DNA from 2 places in the Bradyrhizobium sp. 17 genome. Region 2 is predicted to be linked to the other one. Evidence: predicted binding sites of a transcription regulator. Region 2 holds the regulator's gene; the other holds the start of a gene.
What was found. The regulator LexA, encoded in region 2, represses DNA repair genes until DNA is damaged. The targets are predictions, from matches to a motif close to TGTTCNNNNTGTGTTCNG.
Positions count from the first base shown of each region.

Region 1: the regulator LexA is predicted to act here: its motif matches at 2,715-2,732, upstream of uvrA (excinuclease ABC subunit UvrA).

Region 1 covers NZ_JADPJQ010000012.1:113,359-120,871, forward strand. The annotation lists gene IVB13_RS01770 (single-stranded DNA-binding protein) at 1-384, opposite strand, end outside; gene IVB13_RS01775 (outer membrane beta-barrel protein) at 844-1,626, shown strand; gene IVB13_RS01780 (outer membrane protein) at 1,857-2,546, shown strand; gene uvrA (excinuclease ABC subunit UvrA) at 2,829-5,810, shown strand; gene IVB13_RS01790 (DinB family protein) at 5,857-6,420, shown strand; gene IVB13_RS01795 (HAD family hydrolase) at 6,439-7,113, shown strand; gene IVB13_RS01800 (cytochrome D1 domain-containing protein) at 7,162-7,513, opposite strand, start outside.
Region 2 covers NZ_JADPJQ010000012.1:213,723-221,235, reverse strand. The annotation lists partial or broken gene IVB13_RS02290 (ComEC/Rec2 family competence protein) at 1-1,308, shown strand, start outside; gene IVB13_RS02285 (hypothetical protein) at 1,447-1,881, opposite strand; gene lexA (transcriptional repressor LexA) at 2,375-3,076, opposite strand; gene glp (gephyrin-like molybdotransferase Glp) at 3,253-4,464, opposite strand; gene IVB13_RS02270 (hypothetical protein) at 4,703-4,894, opposite strand; gene IVB13_RS02265 (HAD family phosphatase) at 5,062-5,688, opposite strand; gene IVB13_RS02260 (alpha-hydroxy acid oxidase) at 5,703-6,836, opposite strand; gene IVB13_RS02255 (S41 family peptidase) at 7,141-7,513, shown strand, end outside.

The DNA.
Region 1 (7,513 bases), 100 kb from region 2:
GTCGCCGAAGCTGCCGCCTCCGCCACCGCCGCTACGACCGTCCAGCATCGTCAAGGTCGAGTTGAACCCCTGCAGCACGACTTCGGTCGAGTACTTTTCGACACCGCTCTGGTCGGTCCATTTGCGGGTCTGGAGCGCACCCTCGACGTAAATCTTGGCGCCCTTCTTCAGATACTGTTCGGCGACCTTGCAGAGCCCTTCATTGAAGATCACGACGCGGTGCCACTCGGTCTTTTCCTTGCGCTCGCCAGTCGCCTTGTCGCGCCACGTCTCCGAAGTCGCGACGCTCAGATTGGCGATCGGCCGCCCGTCCTGGGTGCGGCGGATTTCAGGATCCTTGCCGAGATTTCCAACCAGAATGACCTTGTTGACGCTTCCCGCCATCTCCGCTCTCCGCTCCGAATGCCACTGAATTCAAGAAGGCCGGTCCGCTCCCGCGTTCCGCCGTGCCTGTTGAGGCGACCCTATACGCTCGCCGAACACTTGCGGACGACGATCAGGCCGTCACCCTTCCGGTTATCCCCACATATAGCATCGACCTCCGGTTCGTTCCAGATTTGTTCTTGGCGAAGACAGATCTGAAGGCGTGGGATCGATCGGCCACATGTGTTGCGGAAAGGCACACGTCGATTGGAACCTTTGTAGGTTCCCAAAAATGGAAGAAAGAACTTAACATTCAGCAAGTTATGGGTACTCGCACTGCCCCGGTCTTGTTGCATTTGGGAGACGGACTCTGCCGCTCCGTAGAGCTACGGTTGCCTCGGACTTAGTTCATATGGGCCCTCGCGCCTGATCAGCCGCTTCGGGGAAATAAGAAGCGGACGAAACCTGGGGAGACTGGCAATGAATAAGCTTCTTATTTGTGCAATCGGTGCAGTGGCGATGGGCTTGTCGGCTCCCGCAAGCGCGGCGGACATGGCCGCGCGTCCCTACACCAAAGCCCCGCCGCCGGCGGTTGCCGCCATCTACGACTGGAGCGGCTTCTACATCGGCATCAACGGCGGCGGTGGATCCAGCCACAAGTGCTGGGACTTCGTCACGCCCGCGACCGGCGTTCTCGTCGGCGAAGGCTGTCACAATGCAACAGGGGGCACCGTCGGCGGCCAGATCGGCTATCGCTGGCAGTCCGCCAATTGGGTGTTCGGTCTGGAAGGCCAGGGCAACTGGGCTGACTTCCGGGGCGACAACGTGAGCACCCTCTTCCCTGGTACCGCTTTGGTGACGGGTGATCGCAACCGTTCCCGCATCGACGCTTTCGGTCTCATCACCGGTCAGGTCGGTTACGCCTGGAACAACGTGCTGCTTTACGTGAAGGGCGGCGCCGCCGTCGTCGGTGACAAGTACGACATCTACGCTGCTGCGGGTACGCCCGGCGCGGGCGCGCTGCTGGCTTCGGCCCGGGAGACTCGCTGGGGTGGCACGGTCGGGGCCGGTCTGGAATTCGGCTTCGCCCCGAACTGGTCGCTGGGCTTTGAGTACGACCACATCTTCCTTGGCGATCGCACGATCGGCTTCACAACGCCCGCGGGTGCGGTATTCGGCAGCGACCGGATTCGCCAGGACGTAGACATGGGCCTGGTGCGCTTGAACTATCGCTGGGGCGGTCCGGCCATCGCAAGGTACTGATCGCGCTGGACATATCGCACTTCGAAGGCCGGCCTTGCGCCGGCCTTTTGCTGTGCAGTTCTCCAATATTAATCGGTCAATAACCGTTCCGTTTTCCGACCGTTGTTGCTTTTGAGTGACACAACTTGCGGCTTCACTGGTGTAAGTACGGCATCAGTTGGGCAAGTGAGTCCGATGCCCTCCCTATCGTGGAAGGCACAATCAGAAACTGGGACTGGGATTAGTTGAAAATGAAAAAGGTTTTGTTGGCTTCGGCCTGTTTGTTCGCTCTCGCCGCCCCGGCTTCGGCCGCTGATCTCGCGGCGCGCCCCTACACCAAGGCCCCGGTGGCCATGGCTTCGGTCTACAACTGGACCGGCTTCTACCTCGGTATCGTCGGTGGCGGCGCTTGGGAAAATTCCTCGACCGACCCGAAGATGAAGGGCGGCTTCGTCGGCGGTACTGCCGGCTACAACTGGCAGACCGGCAATGTCGTGCTCGGCGTCGAGGCCGATGGTTCCTGGGCTGATGTCAGCGCGTCGGTCACCGGCCCCGTTGCCGTCCCCGGCTTCGGCCTCGTCAGCACCACCCTCAGCTCCAAAACCGATGCGATGGGAACCGTGCGCGGCCGCATCGGCTACGCCGTCAACAACGTCCTGTTCTACGGCACCGGTGGTTACGCCTGGATCGACAACAAGCTCAGCGTCAGCGCGCTCGGCGTGACCGTTTCCGACAGCAAGTGGCACTCCGGCTGGACCGTCGGTGCGGGCGTCGAAGCGTTCTTCGCTCCGCAGTGGTCGGTCAAGGGCGAGTACCTCTTTCGCAGCCTCGGCGGCGAGACCTACTTCTCGGGCGCCCTGCCCTCCGGCACGCTCGAGTTTCACACCGTGCAGGTCGGCGTGAACTATCACTTCGGGGGCCCGGTGGTCGCCAAGTACTGAGTTCAGTACTTAGCCCCAACGCCATCCGCGTTACGAAAGGCCGGCCTTGTGCCGGCCTTTTTGTTTTGTCGGGCACGTTGCCGCGCAGTTCCACCCTGCTCCTGCCAGATGCCGCCAGTGCGCCAACAATCCGTTGACGATTCGCAAGTCCCACTGGAAATCCGTCTCCGTTCTTCCTACGTTCGCTGACAACCCCATCGGCGCCGATCCCGGTTCCGGGCGAAGCGCGCCTTTTTTGTTGGCGCGATCGCGCGCCTTTGGGATTCCTTGAGGGCAACCCGGATGGATGAAGTGATCAAGGCGAAGCGCCAACAGCAGAACGTGGGATCAAACCTGCGCGCAATTACCATCCGTGGCGCGCGCGAGCACAATCTCAAGAACGTCGATGTCGAGATTCCCCGCGACAAGCTGGTGGTGTTCACGGGGCTGTCGGGCTCCGGCAAATCCTCGCTCGCGTTCGACACCATCTACGCCGAAGGCCAGCGCCGCTACGTCGAATCGCTGTCTGCCTACGCCCGCCAGTTCCTGGAGATGATGCAGAAGCCCGACGTCGACCAGATCGACGGCCTGTCGCCGGCGATCTCGATCGAGCAGAAGACGACGTCGAAGAACCCGCGCTCCACCGTCGGCACGGTGACCGAAATCTACGACTACATGCGCCTGCTGTGGGCGCGCGTCGGCGTGCCCTATTCGCCCGCCACCGGCCTGCCGATCGAGAGCCAGATCGTCTCGCAGATGGTCGATCGCGTGCTGGCGCTGCCCGAGGGCTCGCGCCTCTATCTGCTCGCGCCGGTCGTGCGCGGCCGCAAGGGCGAGTACCGCAAAGAGCTTGCCGAATGGCTCAAGAAGGGCTTTCAGCGCGTCAAGATCGACGGCGCCTTCCACGAGCTCGCCGAAGCCCCTGTTCTCGACAAGAAATTCCCGCACGACATCGACGTCGTCGTCGATCGCATCGTGGTGCGCCCCGACATCGGCCAGCGCCTCGCCGAAAGTTTCGAGACCGCGCTGAAACTTGCCGAGGGCCTCGCCGTCATCGAATTCGCGGATGCGCCGGCTGCGGCAGCACCCGCGGAAGAGAAGAAGAAGACCGCAAAGATCCACGACAAGAGCGGACCCGAGCGCATGCTGTTCTCGGAAAAGTTCGCCTGCCCGGTGTCCGGCTTCACCATCCCCGAGATCGAGCCCCGGCTGTTCTCGTTCAACAACCCCTATGGCGCCTGTCCTGCGTGCGGCGGCCTCGGCGTCGAGCAGCATGTCGACGAAGACCTCGTCATTCCCGACAAGGAGCTCGCCATTGGCAAGGGCGCAATCGCGCCCTGGGCCAAATCCTCGTCGCCCTATTACATTCAGACGCTGACTGCGCTCGGCAAGCACTACAAGTTCACGCTGACCACCAAATGGAAGGATCTGCCCAAGAAGACGCAGAACGCGATCCTCCATGGCTCCGGCGAGGACGAGATCAAGTTCTCCTACGAGGACGGCGTCCGCTCCTACGACACCAAGAAGCCGTTCGAGGGCGTCATCACCAACATCAACCGCCGCTATCGCGAGACCGAGAGCGAGTGGGCGCGTGAGGAGCTGGCGAAGTACTTCCACGACGTGCCCTGCGAGGCGTGCCACGGCTTTCGGCTGAAGCCCGAGGCGCTTTGCGTCAAGATCGGCGGCAAGCATATCGGCGACATCTCCGAGATGTCGGTGAAGGGCGCCGGCGCGTGGTTCGAGACCGTGCCGGAGGCGCTGAACACCCAGCAGAACGAGATCGCCGGCCGCATCCTCAAGGAGATCCGCGAGCGCCTCACCTTCCTGCTCGACGTCGGCCTCAACTACCTCACGCTCTCCCGCTCCTCCGGCACGCTCTCCGGCGGCGAAAGCCAGCGCATCCGGCTGGCTTCGCAGATCGGCTCGGGGCTAACAGGCGTGCTCTACGTGCTCGACGAGCCCTCGATCGGCTTGCACCAGCGCGACAACGCGCGCCTGCTCGACACGCTCAAGAGACTTCGTGACCTCGGCAACACCGTGATCGTGGTCGAGCACGACGAGGACGCGATCCTGCTCGCCGACCACGTGCTCGACATCGGCCCCGGCGCCGGCATGCATGGCGGCAACATCATCGCCGAAGGCACGCCCGCCGAGATCATGCGCAACCCCAACTCGCTGACGGGCAAATATCTCACCGGCGAGCTCGAGGTCGAGGTGCCCGAGCGGCGCCCGCCGAACCATCGCCGCACCATCAAGGTGGTCAACGCGCGCGGCAATAACCTCAAGAACGTTACGGCCGAAATTCCGCTCGGCCTGTTCACCTGCGTCACCGGCGTCTCCGGCGGCGGCAAATCGACGCTGCTGATCGACACGCTCTACAAGGCGATCGCCCGCAAGCTGAACAATGCCAGCGAAGGCGCCGCGCCGCACGACCGCATCGAGGGCCTCGAGCACATCGACAAGATCATCGACATCGACCAGTCGCCGATCGGTCGCACGCCGCGCTCCAACCCCGCGACCTATACCGGTGCCTTCACGCCGATCCGCGAATGGTTCGCCGGCCTGCCCGAGTCGAAAGCGCGCGGCTACGAGCCCGGCCGGTTCTCCTTCAACGTCAAGGGCGGCCGCTGCGAGGCCTGCCAGGGCGACGGCGTCATCAAGATCGAGATGCACTTCTTGCCCGACGTCTACGTCACCTGCGACGTCTGCAAGGGCAAGCGCTACAACCGCGAGACGCTGGAGGTCCTATTCAAGGGCAAGAGCATCGCCGACGTGCTCGACATGACCGTCGAGGAAGCGGCCGAGTTCTTCAAGGCGGTCCCACGTGTACGCGAGACGTTCCAGACGCTGCATCGCGTCGGCCTCGACTACATCCATGTCGGCCAGCAGGCCACGACGCTCTCGGGCGGCGAAGCCCAGCGCGTCAAGCTCGCAAAAGAGCTGTCAAAGCGCGCCACCGGCCGCACGCTCTACATCCTGGACGAGCCGACCACCGGGTTGCATTTCCACGACGTCAAGAAGCTGTTGGAGGTGCTGCACGAGCTGGTCGCGCAGGGCAACACGGTCGTCGTCATCGAGCACAATCTCGAAGTGATCAAGACCGCCGACTGGGTCATCGACCTCGGCCCCGAAGGCGGCGATGGCGGCGGCGAGATCGTCGCCTGGGGCCCGCCAGAGGACATCGCAAAAGCGCCGCGGAGCTATACGGGGAAGTTCCTGGCGCCGGTGCTGGCGAAGGCTCGGAAGCCGAAGCGGAGACGCGCGGCGAGCGAGGCGGCCGAGTAGGTTACGCCGCGGGAGCGGCCGACACATTGTCTGAGGGAGACTGAGTTTGCCTGCCGGACTTGTGCAAACCTATCGTGCGTTCGCCCACAATAATGCTTGGGCAAACCACCGGCTGCTCACCGCTTGCGCGGCGCTGTCTCAGGCCGACTTCGAAGCCGAGCGGACCGGCTTCTTTCCGAGCCTGCAACGCACGCTGAACCACATCCATGTCATCGACCTCTTCTATGTCGATGCACTGGAGGGCGGATGGTTGGGACCGGCAGCTTGGAAGAACGACGTGCCGCACCTTTCCCTTGCTGCGCTGAAGCCTGCGCAAGCCGCGATCGACAAGCGCTTGATCGCCATGTGCGATGCACTGACGCCCGAGATTCTCAACGGCATTGTGCGGATCAACCGCGACACGCGGGTCCAGGCCGAACGCCGCGACCGACTGCTCATGCATCTGTTCCAGCATCAAATTCATCACCGCGGACAAGCGCACGCCATGCTGTCCGAAACGAGCGTCGCGCCGCCTCAGCTTGACGAGTTCTTCGCCGAGGGAGAGGCGCCGCTCAGGGCCACCGAATTCGACCAACTCGGATGGACCGAGGAAACCGTGTGGAAAGCCTAGCGGTGTAGCTTCGTCTCCATGCCCTACTCCCTCGCCATCTTTGATCTCGACGGCACGCTGGCCGACAGCTTTCCGTGGTTCCTGCGCACCATCAACGACGTCGCCGATCGCTTCGGCTTCCGCCGCGTCGCGGACGAGGATATCGAGGGGCTGCGGCATGCTTCTTCGCGGGAGATTCTGAGCCGGCTCGAGGTGCCGCTGTGGAAGCTGCCGGCGATCGCGCGGCATGCGCGGCGACTGAAGGCGGAGGCTGCAGCGGAGATTTCGCTGTTTGCGGGGGTCGAGACAATGCTGCGGACGCTGGCGGAGAGTGGCGTGCAGCTCGCGATGGTGACGTCGGACAGCGAAGCCAATGCGCGCGAGAAGCTCGGCGATTGCGCGACGCTGTTCGCCCATTTCGATTGCGCGGCCTCGCTTTTCGGCAAGCCCGCGAAGTTCCGACGGGTCATCCGCCGCGCCGGCGTGGAGCCGGGCAAGGTCATCTCGATCGGCGACGAAGTGCGCGACATCGAGGCGGCGCGGACAGTGGGAATTGCCTGCGGAGCGGTGGGCTGGGGTTATGCGGCGCCGGCGGCGCTGCGGGCGATGGTGCCGGATCACATGTTTGATCAGATGGATGAGATTGTATGGACGCTGTGCCCCGGTGCCGTAGCCCGGATGAGCGAAGCGATATCCGGGAACGCCGGTGGATGAGGAGAGCCCCGTCCCGCATGTCGCTCCGCTCACGCGGGCTACACGCCCCTACTCCGTCCTGCGCAAGAATGCCCCAAACGCGCGCGGGCCGTCGCCGGTATTGACCTCGCCGATCAGCTTCAGCTCGACCGCATCGATGATATCGAGCGTGTTGCTTTCCCAGCAGGCGACGATAATGCGCTTGCCGTCGGCAGTCGCGGCAATGCCTTCGGGATAATCGCCGACATTGATGCGCTTGAGCGGCTTCAAGGTCGCCAGATCGAACACGCTGACAGTGCCGCCATACTGATCGGTGACGAAGCCGCGGCCCTGCGCCAACGCCACCGCATAAGGGCGCATCCCGACCTGCACGCGGCCGGTCTCGGCCCCAGTGGCGATGTCGATCACGGAGACGTCGTTG
Region 2 (7,513 bases):
TGCTCGCTCTGATCCCCGGATTGGCGGCCGGCTTCGCCATCAAGAAATGGTCGGCCGCCGCCGCGCTGGTCGCCGCTGCGTTCTACCTGCTGCTGTCGGGCGCGGAGGTCGCCACGCAAAGGTCGTTCTTCATGACGGCGGTGGTGCTGATCGCGGTGATGGTCGATCGCCGCGCCATCACCTTCCGCACGCTTGCTGTGGCTGCGCTGATCGTGCTGGCGGTCGCGCCGGAAGCGCTGGTGCATCCGAGTTTTCAGATGTCGTTTGCGGCAACGCTCGGCTTGGTCGCACTGGTGCAGATCGGCATGCCCAATTTGTTTGCCTCGCCGGACAATTCGGCGACTGCGCGCATTGCGATGTGGGGTGGGCGCGAGATTGCGATGCTGTTCATGGCTTCGCTGATTGCGGGACTTGCGACGACGCCCTATGCCGCCTTTCATTTCCACCGTGTCACGCCGTTCGGCGTGCTCGCCAATCTCGGCGCGATGCCGGTGGTCTCTGCGCTGGTGATGCCGGCGGGGCTGTTGGGGCTGCTTGCTGCGCCGTTCGGGCTGGACAGCGTGTTCTGGTGGCTGATGGGGATTGGCATCGAGTGGATGGTCGCGGTCTCGCGCTGGGTCGCGGCCTTGCCGGGCGCGGTGGGCCGCATCCCGGCGTTCGGGATCGCGCCGCTGATCGCGGCGAGCCTGGGAATCATTGTGCTCGGCTTGTTGCGCACGCCGCTGCGCTGGTCCGGCGCCCTGGTGCTGCTGGCAGCGATCCTCTGGGGACTGTCGGCGCGGCAGCCCGACATCCTGATTGCCGGGGATGGCGCCAGCGTCGCGGTGCGGGGCAGGGACGGATATCTGCACCTGATCAGGACGAACAAGGACAGCTTTCTGCTCAAGGAATGGCTCGCTGCCGACGCCGATCCGCGCGATGCGGGCAGAGCCTCGCTTGCCGATGGCGTGTCCTGCGACGAATCCGGCTGCGTGACGCCACTGGCCGACGGGAGGCTGGTCGCGCTGGCACTGCGCGTCGACGCTCTCGCAGACGATTGCAGTCGGGCCGCCCTGGTGGTGACGACACGTCCCGCGCCGCCCGATTGCGCGGCGATGGTGGTCGATCGGCAGCGGCTCGCCAGCCAAAGCGCGCTGGCGCTGACGCAGCGTGGTGACGGTTTTGTGGTTCAGGCAGTGAGGGCGAGAGGCACGAGCCGCCCCTGGTTGCCGGCCGGCGCCGGCGAGGGTGATTTCGACGGCAAAGTCGACCGCGCCTCGCATCAAGGACGCAACGCCGGCGGACACCGACCTGCAAGCCGACGATTGATCTGATGGTGCGGAGCAACGCAGTGGTTCGGTGCGTCCGTTCGGATTCGCGGGGTGCAAACCACACCATCTCGCCGGCCACGGCCGGCGATGGCGATTCAATCCTGACCTCCGACTTCGTAGCCGGAGGGCGGCTCTGTCAGCCGATCGGCAGGTGCGTGACGGTCGGCTGCCTGTCGGCGGTGATCTGCGCCTTGTGCTCGCGCTCGGTGACCGACTGAGTCACCGGCAGTTGCAGCACCGTCGCGCGCTGGCCTTCGACGAGCTGCGTCACCAGCACGTATTTGCCGTCGGGGAATTCGATCGCATCATGATGGCGGTCGGGAACGTGCGGATCGATCTTGCCGAACTTGCCCACGCGGGAATTGATGGTGCGCGTCCAGATCCAGCGATTGTCGTAGCGGACGTCGTCGGCGAAGGCGAGCTCCGTCCCCGGCAGCAGGCAGACGGCAACAGACGGATCGGCTGCAGAGGCGAAGCCGCGCGTCGAGGTGCCGCGGAAGCTTGTCGTGACGATCGTCTCGCCGACTTCGGCGGGGCGCGACGCGACGGCATGTAGGCTGTAGTCACACATCGGGTGCTCCTCATGCTGGGATAGCAACCCGCGTCTCTTATCGAGGCGCAGGCCTCTATCAGAGTGGAAGCACGAACGCTCTGCTTGGTTGTGGGCAAATCTGCGGCTGGCTTCCGCAAGCCGCGATCACATTATCTTTCCCGAATTCAATAGGAACAAAGCTCGCCGCGATGCATTCGGGAGGCGCGTACGCGAACATTGCCAACTTGGCTGCAACGGCCGAACTTGACCGCTGGTCGCTGTTTCCTCGAACAACCGAGCCGCGAAGCGGTGCTGCTTGAAGCGGTGCTGCTTCGTCGGCGTGGCGAGGAGCCAGCGTTGGAGGAGGGGCCGGATAGTCTGTGCAGAACCAGAAAGGCTATCCAGCCGGAGCGGACGATGATCCGCTCCAATCTCTGACCGGCGATGCCGATCGGAAGCGCGCGAGGCGCCAAGCACCTCCGGCATGAAGTGCTTCCGATATGAAGTACTGCCGATAGAAAGACTCCCGGTATCAGTACTTCCGGTAAAGCCCGATCAGCTTGCCCTGAATCTTCACCCGGTTGGGCGGCAGGATGCGGACCTCATAGGCCGCGTTGGCGGGCTCGAGCGCGATCGAGGCGCCGCGACGGCGGAAGCGCTTCAGCGTCGCTTCCTCGTCGTCGATCAGCGCCACCACGATGTCGCCGGTATCGGCGCTCTCGTTGCGCTGGATCAGGGCCATGTCGCCGTCGAGAATGCCGGCTTCGACCATCGAGTCGCCGCGCACTTCCAGCGCGTAATGCTCGCCCGAGCCGAGCATGTCAGGCGGTACGCTGATAGTATGGCTGCGGGTCTGCAACGCCTCGATCGGCGTGCCGGCCGCGATGCGGCCCATCACCGGCACCGCGACGAGACGTTCGCCCTCGTCAGCGGGCAGGCTCGCGCTCGCACGCACCTTGCCGAGATTGCCCTCGATGACGCTCGGCGTGAAGCCGCGGCGGCTGCCAGCGGCTGCCTGGAGCTCCGGCAGCTTGATGACTTCAATCGCACGGGCGCGGTTGGGCAGGCGTCGGATGAAGCCACGCTCCTCGAGCGCCGTGATCAGGCGATGGATGCCCGACTTCGAGCGCAGATCGAGCGCATCCTTCATCTCGTCGAAGGAGGGCGGCACGCCGCTTTCCTTCAGACGTTCACTGATGAACCGCAGAAGCTCGTATTGTTTGCGCGTTAACATCTCGACCAAAGTCCCCCGGTTGATGTCGTCCGATTCCGAGACGCTGAATTCGGCCATAAGCCGCTGCATGCTCGAAACAAATCATGAACAGACACTATATGTTCGATACATGTTCCGCAACTGCTTAATTTACCGTGAACAGAGCAAAGTGCGCGGAACGCGCGTTGCGGGGGCGCTCAGACGGGGAGCCGCAACACTTCGCAAGCCGTGCCGGCTTCGGCCTTCGGCGCGAATGGTGCGCGGACGAGAAGTACCTGTGCTGCAGCGAGATTCGCAAGCAGCGAAGAGTCCTGATGATTGACGGGAACAACGACGCGTGTGCCATCGTCACGCTCCTCAAGATGCGCGCGCAGATAGTCCTCGCGCTGGTCGTTGGCGCCGACGTCGCGGCCGAGCACGGCGCGTTCACGGCGATGGTGAATCACTGAACGGCCCGACAGGGCGCGAATCAGCGGCACCATGAACAGGAAAGCGCACACGTAGGACGATACGGGATTGCCCGGCAGGCCGATCACACCCATTGCGCCGAGTCGCCCGTGCATCATCGGCTTGCCTGGCCGCATCGCGATCTTCCAGAACGCCATCGCGATGCCTTCGTCCCGCAGTGCCTGCTGGACCAGATCGTGGTCGCCGACCGATGCGCCGCCGGTCGTGATCAGGACGTCGGCGCCGCTCTCGCGGGCGCGGCGGATGCCGGCGGTGGTGGCCTCGAGCGTGTCGGCGGCAATACCGAGGTCGATGGTCTCGGCGCCCTCGCTGCGGGCGAGCGCGTGCAGGGCGTAGCCGTTGGAATAGACGATCTGGCCGTGGCCGGGCGTGGTGCCCGGCATCACCAGCTCGTCGCCGGTGGCGAGAATCGCGACCTTCGGACGCCTGACAACGGCAAGGTGCGGATGATTCATCCCGGCGGCGAGCGCGAGGTCTCGCTCGGTCAGACGGCTTCCCTTGCGCAGGAGCACGTCGCCCTCGCGGAAATCGACGCCGGCGGGGCGGATGTGCCGGCCGGCGATCGCGGCTTCCTTGATCGTGATGCGCTTGCCGGCGGCGACCGTGTCCTCCTGGATCACGACGGCGTCCGCGCCAAAGGGAACGACGCCGCCGGTGAAGATCCGCACGGCCTCGCCGGCTCCGACCGTCCCCTCGAACGGTCGGCCCGCTGCGACTTCGCCGATGACGGTGAGCTCCGAATCGATCGTCGCGGCATCGGCCGCGCGCACCGCGTAGCCGTCCATCGCCGACATCGCTTGCGGCGGCTGCGTGCGCCGCGCCACGACGTCACGCGCGAGCACGCGATGGTAGGCCTCGTCGAGGGAAATCATTTCTTCCGGCAGCGGCTCTGCACCCGCCAGCACCGCGGCAAGCGCGTCAGAAACCGGCATCAAGGCCACGGCGAAAACTCCTGCTCGGCACGTTCGGGCGAATGTTCCGCACGTCTTCTAGCCGAGCGCAGGCGCAGAGGCAAAAGCGGCTGAGCAGGCACAGTCATCCCGCCCCTTCACATTGTTCCGGAAGGCAGGATCAAGCGCGTCGCGGCATGATCCGAAGGAGGTCACAGATCGGCAGGAGAGTGGTCATGGAAGCGACGAAAATCATGGCAAGGCGAGAACGCGCCATGGCCTGAATCGATCAGCTCCCTGCCTGCCCGGGAGTTACGTCGGGCGCCTTGGATCCCTGATCCTTGTCGGGCAGCGGGTCGGCTTGGGATTTCAGGTCGGCGGCCTTGCTCACAAGCTTGGCGGAAAGGTCCGAATCTGAAGTTGTCCTCGCGAATTCAAGAAGAAGAGAGGCCTGCTTGGTGAGGTAGGTTTTGCCCAGCACGATGATGCATCCGTCCGTAGAAGTCCCAACGGACTCTAAGAGTCCGGAAGGCGGTATTCCGTTCCCGGAACTCTGTATAAAAATGTACAAAGTGATCCGGTTCCTCAATTTTTCAAAATTGGTCCGTCGGGCCGTGCCGTCGTGGGTTTCGCGACAACGGACCGTCGTCAAATGCCTAATGCCGTCAATGCGTTCCCGACGTCACGCGGCGAGGTCACATGCACCGCCGTCAAGCCGCGCGCGCGCGCTCCCTCGATGTTTTCGGCAAGATCGTCGAAGAACACGATGCGCCCGGCGGGCACGCCGATCGCCGCAACGACGTGGTCGAAGGCCTCCGCATCCGGTTTGCGCAGGCCGATGCTGGACGACAAATACAGCTCGCGGAAATGGCCGAGGAGGTCGGCATATTCCCTCGAGAAATGGTCCACGTGCGGCCGGTTGGTGTTGGAGAAAGCATAGAGCGGCATCTGTTTCGCTGCGCGCGGCAGCAGCTCGGCGATGTCAGGCATTTCGCCGGCGAAAATCGCGTTCCAGCCTTCCAGGAACTGCGCATCCGAAATGCCGATTCCGAGCGAGGCTCGCAATGAGGCGAAATAGTCCTCATCGCTGATCTTCCCCATCTCGTGCAACCGATAGGCTTCGCTGTCCCGCACATAGCGCGCGACGATGGCTTCGGGCTTGCAGCCGGCATGTCCCGCCCAGCAGGCGATCGCCTTGGAGAAATCGATATCGAGCACGACGCGGCCGAGATCGAACAGGAGCGCATCCGCGCTGCCGGGAGAGAGCGATGTCACCTGCGTCCTTTCACTCAGTATCGATACGGCTCGTGGTCGAACAGCGGAAACGCGCTGAACACACTCGGCGCGTTGGTTGCGGTCGCCTGGTGCAGGCAGGATTTGTTGACCTCGGCGAACGAGGTCGCACCCAAGAGGCCGAGGCAGCGCAGCACTTCGTCCTCGAGCAGTTCCAGCATGCGCGCCACGCCGGCTTCGCCGGCCGCCGCCAGCGCCCAGCATTGCAGCCGGCCGATGCCGACGAGGTCGGCGCCCGCCGCGATCGCCTTGACGATGTCGGTGCCGCGACAGACACCGCCATCGACCATGATCTTGGCGCGGCCGTTCACGGCGTCGACGATCTCGGGCAGCACGTGCATGGCGCCGCGACCGTGATCGAGCTGACGGCCGCCATGGTTGGAGACGTAGATCCATTCGACGCCGTGATCGATCGCGATCAGCGCGTCCTCTGGCGTCGCGATGCCCTTGAGGATCAGCGGGATCTTAAACTTGTCCTTGATCATCTTCACCGTCCGCCACTCCAGACCCTTCTGGTAATCGCCCCCGGTGGCGCGCAAGCGGCTCTCGCGAACGTAGCGCTTGGCGATGTCACGTTCGCGGCGGCTGTAGTGGGCGGTGTCGACGGTCAGGCAGAAGGCGGCGTAGGCGTTCTTCTCGGCCCGGCTGACGACGTCGGCGACGAAGGCGTCATCGCCGCGCACATAGAGCTGGTAGAGCCGCAGCGCGTCGGACGCAGCTTCGGCGGTCTTTTCTAGGCCGGGCTCGGACACCGAACTGAGCATGTGCGCCGCACCGAAAGTGCCGCAGGCGCGTGCCACGCTCGCCGCACCATCCGGATCGAAGATCTCGAGCGCGCCGACCGGGGCGAGGACCACGGGCAGGCGCATCTTGCGGCCGAACTGTTCGACCGAACCTGTAACCTTGCGAACATCGCGCAGCACGCGCGGGCGGAAGGCGATCTCGTCCAGCGCCATGCGGTTGCGACGCATCGTGGTCTCGGTCTCGGCCGCGCCGACGATATAGTCCCATGCATTCTGGTTGAGGTTGGCGCGGGCTTTCCGGACGAATTCATGCAGATTCTGGAACGGCTCGGTGCTGGCGCCGAGCTCGACGTTCCTTTCCGGTTGGATGCGGGGTGCTTCGTTCATTGTTATCCTCCCGAGAATTTGAAGCCTTCCCTGATCGCCTAACCCGTCCGGGGCGCCAAAACCATCCTAAAATGGCATGGCTGCGAGGCGCGGGCCGGCCGGCCGACCCCCGCTGCGCACGAACCAGTCCTGCAACGTTGCCGAAAGTTTAGGTCCGGACCAACCGATTTTTACGGTGTACCCGCCGGCGTGGCATCCCGGCCTTGAAGAAACCAGAATGGTATTGTGAGAAGCAGGCTGGATCGCCATTTGCATGGCGGCTCCCAGCCCCACCGAACCGCGAAGCAAAAAGGCCAGCCTATCCATGCGGAAAACCCTGCTGTTTCCACTGGGCGCGCTCACCGGAGCGTGTCTGACCCTTTTGGTAGCCAGTCCGCACGGCGGCGTATGGGCGGCACGGGCGGCAGCGAGCGCGGATGACGCCTATTCCAAGCTCAATCTGTTCGGCGAAGTGTTCGAGCGGGTGAAGGCGAGCTATGTCGAGAAGCCTGACAATGCCAAGCTGATCGAAGGCGCGATCACCGGCATGGTGACCTCGCTCGATCCGCACTCGCGCTACATGAACGACAAGGCCTGGACCGAGATGCAGGAGACCACCTCCGGCGAGTTCGGCGGGCTCGGCATCGAGGTCACGATGGAGGAGGGGCTGGTCAAGGTCGTCTCGCCGATCGACGACA